Regions from separate parts of the Shewanella halotolerans genome, predicted to be linked through region 1. Evidence: riboswitches for the same ligand, from Rfam matches in the RefSeq annotation. Region 1 holds a riboswitch; the other holds the start of a gene.
The links. A riboswitch is a leader RNA that binds a small molecule or an ion and turns the genes downstream of it on or off. The one in region 1 is predicted to bind lysine.

Region 1 (4,629 bases):
CCCACTGCAAGATGTGGCCGAATTCGAAGCCAAGGCACTTAAGAAACACGGCATCAATATCGCCGCCGTGCCGCCACGCTACAAGTCGACTTACTTTGCCCATGCCTTCCCGGGTGGCTATTCGGCCAGCTACTACGCCTACATGTGGAGTGAGATCCTGGCGGCAGACGCCTTTGCCTATGTGCAGACCCAGGGTGGCCTCAACCGCGAAATAGGCATGAAGTATCGCAAGACCATCCGCGAGGTGGGTAACAGCGTGCCGCCGATGGAAGCCTACAAGGCCTTCCGTGGTCAGGCACCGACCACTGATGCCCTGCTTCAGCGCCGTGGCCTCAACTAATTCCTGCCTCAACTCACTCCCCAGTAATGGGGAGTCACCCATAAAAAATGCCGCTCCATGAGCGGCATTTTTATATCTCAGGTTTTACGCAATGCGCGTGCTTACGCCTGCTCAAGCTTGCTTAAGCCGGGCGATTAGCCTTATGGCGCAGCACCAGAATGCTTACCACAAACACTCCACTACAGGCGGCCAGTCCCGCGCCGACTGACTCGGTAAAGCCCAGCACGGTATAACCCACCAGGCTGATCCCCGCCACGATAAGGGCATAGGGCAGCTGAGTCAGCACATGGTCTATGTGGTGACAGTTGGCGCCGGTAGAAGACAAGATGGTGGTGTCCGAGATAGGCGAGCAGTGATCGCCAAACACGGCGCCCGCCAGCACAGAGGCCAGCATAGGCAACATCATGTTGGTATGGGTGCCCATGGCCATATCGGCGGCGATAGGCAGCATGATGCCGAAGGTGCCCCAGCTGGTACCTGTGGAGAAGGCGGTCAGACCCGCCAGCACGAACAGTACGGCTGGCAGCAGCGCGAAGGGAATATTACCGGTCGCCAGGCTGGCCATATATTTACCCGTCTCCATCTGGCCTATCACACCGGCGATGGTCCAGGCGAACAGCAGAATATAGATGGCGGGCAGCATAGAGCGGGCACCGGCAATCACGCCTTTAAGGATAAGCGCCTTATCCAGTCCCTGACTGACCACTAATACCAAGGTCGCAGCTAGACCAACCACGGCGCCGAAGAAGAGCGATGAGGCAACGTCTGTCTTCTCGAAGGCACCAATGACGCTAAAGGGCAGATTCTCCGCCGCCAGGGCATCGGCACCGCTACCTATCATGAAGTAGATGGTGGCAAACACCAGCACAGTAATAGGCAGGAACAGGCCTAAGATCTTGCCAGAATCGGCCTCGGGCAGGTCGCTGTTAGCCCCGGGCGGTAAGCCCTTAGACTCATCATACAGATTGCCTTTTTGCGCATTGAGTTCATGCTGACGCATCGGGCCCACATCCAGCCCCATGAAGGCGACGCATAGCAGCAACACCAAGGCGAAGATGGCGTAGAAGTTCATCGGGATCATCTGGATGAACACGCTCAGATGACCGCTGTCGGTAAAGCCGTGGGCGGTGAGGATGCCGCCGATCAGCGCGATGATGTAGGCGCCCCAGCTAGAGACGGGTGAGATCACACAGATAGGCGCGGCGGTTGAGTCCAGCAGATAAGCCAGCTTGCTACGCGAGATATAGTATCTGTCTGTGAGGGGTCTGGCGACGCTGCCCACCACCAGGCTGTTGAAGTAATCATCGATAAAGACCACACAGCCCAGGAACATGGTGAGCAGCTTGGCATCACGCTTGTTGCGAATATGCTGGCGCGCCCAATCGGCAAAGGCCTTGGCGGCGCCGCTGACGGTAATGAGTGCGGTGATCATCCCAAGCAGAATCAAGAAACCCAGCAGATAAACGTTCCAGCTGTTTAGGGCGCCATCATCCCAAAACAGGCCCACCACCTGCTGTCCCAGGTATTGCCCCATATCCAGCGGTGAAAAATCGGCAATTAACAGTGCCCCCAGGAGGATCCCCACACCGAGTGAGAGCAGGACGCGGCGGGTAAAGATCGCCAGCAGAATCGCTACCACGGGCGGCAGCAAAGAAAGTGCCGAATCGGCATAACTCAAAGTTGTCATTGTAAAATTTTGTCTTCGTTAAAATACGAATGGAGGGCAACTGAACTGGTGGGATATAGCATGAGATATTACACCTGTCCTATCAGTAGCGCTCCATAGTGATACCCATTCTCGGTATACCTTCCACTTATCAATCCAGATAAGAAGCACTATGGCAGTGCTGCCTCTATTCGATGACAGCCCCAGCGGCAAGCCTTGATCAACTCCACCACTTCGGCACCAAATCCTTTCATATTCGCTTAACGGCATCACCCTAACGAATACTACTGATATTTAATGCACCTCTACGTCTCAGGACGCCTGCCAATGTCACTATCGGCAAACGTGAGGCACATAAAAACACAAGCGGCTTTAAGGACGCTACCTCAAAGCCGCTCCATGTGATCTATATCACACTAATTTTAGATGAACACCAAAGTGCTCACCAAGTATTTACATTTTATTAAAGAAGTTCGAGTAGCTTAGGCACTGCCTCGAACAGATCCGCTTCCAGACCATAGTCGGCCACCTGGAAGATAGGCGCCTCAGGATCTTTGTTGATCGCCACGATCACCTTAGAATCTTTCATCCCCGCAAGGTGCTGGATGGCACCCGAAATACCCACGGCGATATAGAGATCCGGCGCGACAATCTTACCCGTCTGACCCACCTGTAGATCGTTTGGCACGTAACCTGCGTCGACCGCGGCGCGCGATGCACCCAGTGCCCCGCCCAGCTTATCGGCCAACTGCTCGAGAATCGCGAAGTTCTCGGCGCTGCCCATGGCCCGGCCGCCTGAAACCACCACAGAGGCGGCACCAAGATCGGGACGCTCTGACACAGACAGGGTCTGAGTCACAAACTCAACTTCGCCGCTGTATTCGCTGTCCAGAGTCTGCACCGAGGCGCTACCATCCTGACCTACCGCATCGAAGGCACTGGCACGAACCGTCATCACCTTGATGGCATCCAGGCTCTGCACCGTCGCCATGGCGCTACCGGCATAGATAGGACGCACGAAAGTATCTTCGCTCACCACTTCGACCACTTCAGAGATCTGCGCCACATCCAGAAGCGCCGCCACACGAGGCAGCACATCTTTACCGACGCTTGAAGCCGCAGCCAGGATGTGTTGATACTCGCTGGCCACTGAGACGATCAGCTGTGACAGGTTTTCGGCGATGGCATTGGCATAAACGCCGCTATCGGCCACCAATACCTGACGCACACCGGCAAGCTGCTTGGCGCTCTCGACTGCGGCGCCACAGTTGTGACCGGCCACCATCACATCGACTTCGCTACCGATCGCCTGAGCACAAGCCACTACCTTGGCGGTATCGAGTTTTAAAGTCGCATTATCATGTTCTGCTATTACTAGAATCGCCATTTAGATCACCTTCGCTTCATTCTTTAGCTTTTCCACCAGCTCCTCGACAGAAGCCACCATAATACCCGCTTGACGCTCGGCAGGCGGTGTCACCTTGAGCACCTTCTGGTGCTGCTTCAGGGTCACGCCCAGGCTGTCTACCGTCACGGTATCGAGCGGCTTACGTTTCGCCTTCATGATGTTAGGTAATTTGGCATAGCGAGGTTCGTTCAGACGTAGGTCTGTGGTGACAATCGCAGGCAGTGGCATCTTAAGGGTCTGCAGGCCGCCGTCGATTTCACGGGTCACGACTAGCTGTTCGCCTTCAACCTTCACCTCAGAAGCAAAGGTAGCCTGAGGCAGTCCAGCCAACGCCGCCAGCATCTGACCTGTCTGGTTGTTGTCGCCATCGATTGATTGCTTACCCAGCATGATCAGCTGAGCCTGTTCATTGGCTTGAATCGCATTAAGGATCTTTGCAATAGAAAGCGGCGCAAGCTCTTCGTCGGTTTCCACATGGATACCGCGGTCGGCGCCCAGCGCCATCGCCGTGCGTAGCTGCTCTTGCGACGCCTTAGGCCCTATGGTTGCTACCACAATCTCGGTCGCAATACCTGCTTCTTTCAAACGTACCGCTTCTTCTACAGCAATCTCACAAAATGGGTTAATGGCCATCTTCAGATTTGCGGTATCGACATTTGTATTGTCAGCGTTAACCCTGACCTTCACATTAGCATCGACGACGCGTTTAACTGGCACCAATACTTTCATAAGGCTTCCTTCTTACGTCTTTATTCTGGATAACAAATAGTGCATAGCGAAACTATCACCAACTTATGCCACTTTACGTGCTGTTGACGTTAACGTCAACAGGAAGTCATCAGCAACTTTGTATCAGATCAAAAACAGGGTGTTTAGGGGGAAGTAAAGGGGCAAAAAGGGGCGAAAATAGAAAAGCTGAAATAAAATTTACATTAAAGCGTCAAATATTCATTTAATTCGTTTGATAAAACCTTTTTTAGTTTCTATTATTAGCCCTGTAATCCTATTTACTATTTTATTTTTAAGCAGGACATAATAAATATGAGCGAATTTCTAGATATATTGACGCATGGTCGTCGCTTTAAAGCTGCTGTTAAAGAATTGTCGGTAGAAGATTTAAAAGATGTAGCGGTTAAGCTTGAAAAAATCATCACTGAGAAAGAGAAGCAAGCAGAAGAAGAAAGCGCGGTTATGGCCGAGCGCAATGCAAAGATA
Region 2 (4,629 bases), 2.2 Mb from region 1:
CAATCGTTGGTGGCGGTTCAGCATCTGGTACTTGGAACAACAAGGAACTGCCAGATAGCGCAAATCCAAACAACATCCTGGCACCGTTCTGGAGTGACTACGACCTGAGCGACGGCACTGTCGGCGACACGGGTGGCGGACAGCTAGGTATCCAGGTTGTTGCTGCTGGTGGTAACGAGTGGATTGTTGTCGAATGGAAAGATGCCCAGCTATATGCTGACGCCTCAGGCAACAAGTACAGCTTCAGCCTTTGGATCCAAACTGGTGACGTAGAAGATATTTGGTTCAACTACCTAGATATCCCTAACATGCCAAGCAATGTCACTATCGGTGCAGAAAACATCAGCGGTAGCGTAGGTACAACCTTCCACTACAACGGACAAGGTGGCACAGTCACTACTGACGATTATGTTGCACTGCAAGCGACCTCTTCAGGCAGCGTAGAGATCGACTATCTGGCGACACCAACTAGCTTCAACCCAGGTCAAACAGACAACTTCTCTGTTGACGAAGAAGCGACCTTGGAAGCAAACGTGTTAGAAAACGACACTGTTAGCCAGAAAGTAGCTCGCGTCTCTGTAACTGGTGACGGCATGACAGCTAACGCACAACGCATCATCGATGTTGCGCCAGCTGGTGCACTAGGTGAAGCAACACTGGTTGACGAGCCTGCGCACGGTGAAGTAACTCTAGAGAAAGATGGTTCTATTACCTACACACCAGAAGATGACTTCTTCGGTAAAGACTCATTCACTTACACCTCTAAGGATGCCGAAGGCAACCTGAACGCTGCGACCACAGTTAACGTTATGGTTAACAACATCAACGATGCACCTACCGTGGCTCCTACAGGTATGACAAGTACCGAAGGCTTCGTGGTAACCGCTAAGGCCAATGGCAAAGACGTTGATGGTGACAACCTGACCTACACTTGGACACAGACTGCAGGTACACCTGTTACCTTTAACAACGGTGGCGCAGAAATTAAGTTTACTGCTCCAGCAGGTAACAACACCCTGACTTTCTCTGTCGTTGCCAGCGATGGTGAGCTAGAGAGTGAAGCGGGTACGGCGACTATCACAGTTAATGCCAAGGAAGAGAAATCTTCAGGTGGTGGTTCACTGGGTTGGTTCGCACTGCTGATGCTACCATTTGCTGCGCTACGTCGTCGCAAATAAACAGATAGCTTAAACAGAAAAAGGGAGCCACTTGGCTCCCTTTTTTATTGATAACGCGAAAGGCGACTAAACCAAGCGCTAAACTATGAGGTACAAATCCTCCAAGCTAAAAGCCAAACCTAAAGCGCAAATACCTTAGTCATCACCTTATAGAGCTCTGTGCCTTGATACACAGACGCCGAGGCAAAATGCAATACGGGCACGCAGTCAACAGGCAGACTCAGTGGTACTATCGCATCCTCCTCGCCATATCTGTCGACACGCAAGATGTTGGCGAGCGGTTCACCGGCGATGAGCGGCTGCCCAACCTTCGCCTTATACTCCACCAAGCCGCCTTGCGGCGCGTGATACTTCTTATAGTCTTTCAGATAACAGGCGTAGCGAGGCATCTCAGCTGGCTCTACTCGCTCACTTATTACGCCGCGCAGGCTGAGATAGGCCATGATCCCTTCGACATCCACTAGGGCATCGGCCAGGTCAACATTCTCCTGACTACCAAGCTCCAGGGTAAAGGCCGATACGGGCACCTCAATCTCACGGCCCTGAGTCGCCAGATATTCGCTCAACTGCCACCAGGGACAGAAGATAGACTCATCCATGGCCCCGCCAAACTCATTGGGGATCAGCAGGGTATAGGGAATAGAAAAGTACTTGGCGGCATCTTGATCATACTCGGGACAATAGAGATGCTTACACGACTTAGGGCCCGTGTGCAGATCCAGCACGATATCCGCCTCATGGCCCATCTGCTGCAGGCTCACCGCCAGACGATGACCCGTGGTGATGCCCCATGGCTCATGCAGACGGCTATAGCAGCGCTCAACCAGCAAGGCCCTGAAATGGGCGATCAGCTCGGCATCGTTCAGATGTTTATGACCCTGATACCAGCTAGCAATATCCAGCTTATGGTCTAGATATTCACGGTTCCAGTTCACCCCAGTTATGGGATCGAACCGGCCCAAGGTAAACTCGCCACTCTTTTGATTGATCCCCAAAGGATTGGCCAGGGGCACCAGGGTGATCTTACCGCGCAGCTCGCAGCGTTCGAGCGCCTGCATCAGCTGATAGATCACCGCATTGCCCTGCACCTCGGCGCCGTGGACGTTGGCCTGTATGTAGACACTCGGCCCTGTCAGCACCTCAGGGGCAAATTCAAACAGGTTTAGCTCGAGATCTTGGCCTGTTGCAAGCTCGCCAATCTTTAGCGTGGAACGACCCGGTTTCATAGCGACCCTTCAAACAAGTTTTGATGCAGGGCGCTGACGACCTGAGCCGCCTCAGACTCGGCCACCAGGACACATAAGTTGTGTGGGCTGGCGCCCTGACAGATCATACGCACATTGTGAGGCTCTAACACCTCGAATACGCGGCGACACACACCCGACGTGGTGGCAATCTTGTTACCCACTATCGCCACCAGTGCCAGACCATCTTCGACCCGCACCCGGCAGTGCTGCGACAGCTCCTGCAACAAGGCCTCGCTCAGCAGGCTGTTTCCGGCCGAATCTGAGCCCGTCTTATCTAGCGTCAGAGAGACGTTTACCTCTGAAGTAGTGATTAAGTCCACACTGATCTTGTGCCGCGCCAGGGTGGCGAAGGTCTCGGCCAGGAAGCCTTGGGCGTGAAGCATCTGTAGGCTATGCAGGTTAAGTAGCGTCTGGTCGCGTCGCACTGCCACGGCGCGATAGATAGGCTCGTCGTTCACCTGATGACGTATCCAGGTGCCACCTAGCTCAGGCGCCTTGCTGGAACCGACAAACACCTGAATCTTGTGTCTGACCGCCGGCAAAATGGTTGCCGGGTGCAGCACCTTGGCACCAAAGGTGGCCATCTCGGCCGCCTCGTTGAAACTTATCTCAGGGATAGGGCGCGCATTCGGCGCAAGGCGTGGGTCTGTGGTGAAGATCCCCGGCACATCCGTCCAGATCTCAACCGCAGACGCATCCAGCGCCTCGGCAAGCAGGGCCGCCGAATAGTCGCTACCACCACGCCCTAACGTGGTGGTAGCCCCCTGTTCATCGGCGCCGATAAAACCTTGGGTCACGATTCGCTGCTCACTAAGCAGGGGTAGCAGATGCTCTGTGCAAAGCTGCTTCACCGCTTCGATCTGCGGCTCCGCGCGGCCGAAATGACTGTCGGTACGCATCACCTGACGCACATCGAAGGCGCTCGCCCGCTCGCCCTTCTCTCTCAGCACGGCAGCAAACAAGACTGATGAACACTGCTCACCCTGGGCAAGCAGTTCGTCTGTAGTCGCCTTATTACGGTTTTGGGAGAGCGATTCGCTTAGGCTGGCAATCTTACTTAAGATGGCATCGAGGCGGGCGGCCACATCATGGGGCTGACCCAACTCGTCGAGGATCTTATATTGAATCGAGGCAATTGCCTTGAGCAGCTGCTGACGACGCTCAAAGTCCACATGCTCCTGAGTTAACTCCACCAGCAGATTGGTCACACCGCTCGAGGCGCTGACGACCACCACACGGGTTTCAGGATTGGCCAATACGATATCGGCGCAGCGGTTCATCGCCTCATAATCGGCAACCGAGGTACCACCAAACTTAGCAACAACAATAGACATTAGCGCACCTCAACCCAAGTAGCTGACGATGACACAAAAGAAATAGATAACATTGAATACGCTCCGAACTTACTTCGTTCGAAGAGCCTGGTGCAAAGATGACGCACCCCAAGACGGGAAACAGCGATTGCCACCAGAAGCTCTCCACCAAAAAACAGGTGACAATCGATGGGATTCAGCCCAGTCGACCGATAAACAGATGAAACCAAACATCTCTTTACCTCGGCGTTAATCTCCCTCATAAACCGTCAACGGAGTTTGGACTCCTCGGGCTTACTACCTAGTTAACGCTCCTCTTCTGTATCACTAACCTTAAGGTCAGGATGCAAGAAAACTATCAAATAACAGAATAAAAAGTCAACGATATTTTAGCTTGTCTTGATGAAAGCCTCTCAAGTTCCCCCGCCTGCTAGCGACTGATATCGGGCAGCTCGCTGACCAGGCAGACCCGGGCGGAAAACTTGCCCAGGGTGAGTTCGTCATACTCAATCAGACAAGGCACCAGTTGCAGCTCGTCTTCATCGACAAAATAGATGGCGTTTTGATTAAACACCTTGCCAAGATCCACCGCCGCGGCCTTATCGATAGACACGGCCCAGCTCTTCTCCATATGACCTCTGTCACTGGAGGCGCCGATCAGGGCACGATAGGGATATTGAAGACGTTGAATATGACGTTGAAGCTGTTTGTCGAGGAGACGGTTTTGCGAGGGAGAAAGGTGTTGACCTTTAGGATTATGAGCGGTAATGATTGCAAATGATAACGAAGGGGAGAAAGGTTGCGTAAGTAAGAACTGCGTTTGCTGATAGCATTGCCAAAGGTGTTCGCTTGCTGTGCTCATCACTAAAATATTCCTAAATTAGATTCCGT

Region 2: another riboswitch for lysine. It lies ahead of lysC (lysine-sensitive aspartokinase 3); the one in region 1 lies ahead of K0H81_RS06700 (Na+/H+ antiporter NhaC family protein).

What each region holds. Positions count from the first base shown of each region.
Region 1 is NZ_CP080417.1:1,538,683-1,543,311, reverse strand. It holds gene K0H81_RS06705 (M3 family metallopeptidase) at 1-340, shown strand, start outside; gene K0H81_RS06700 (Na+/H+ antiporter NhaC family protein) at 462-2,027, opposite strand; lysine riboswitch at 2,106-2,322, opposite strand; gene K0H81_RS06695 (electron transfer flavoprotein subunit alpha/FixB family protein) at 2,470-3,393, opposite strand; gene K0H81_RS06690 (electron transfer flavoprotein subunit beta/FixA family protein) at 3,394-4,143, opposite strand; gene K0H81_RS06685 (H-NS histone family protein) at 4,456-4,629, shown strand, end outside.
Region 2 is NZ_CP080417.1:3,716,042-3,720,670, forward strand. It holds gene K0H81_RS16165 (S8 family serine peptidase) at 1-1,178, shown strand, start outside; gene K0H81_RS16170 (succinylglutamate desuccinylase/aspartoacylase family protein) at 1,298-2,404, opposite strand; gene lysC (lysine-sensitive aspartokinase 3) at 2,401-3,759, opposite strand; lysine riboswitch at 3,889-4,065, opposite strand; gene K0H81_RS16180 (DUF3293 domain-containing protein) at 4,169-4,600, opposite strand.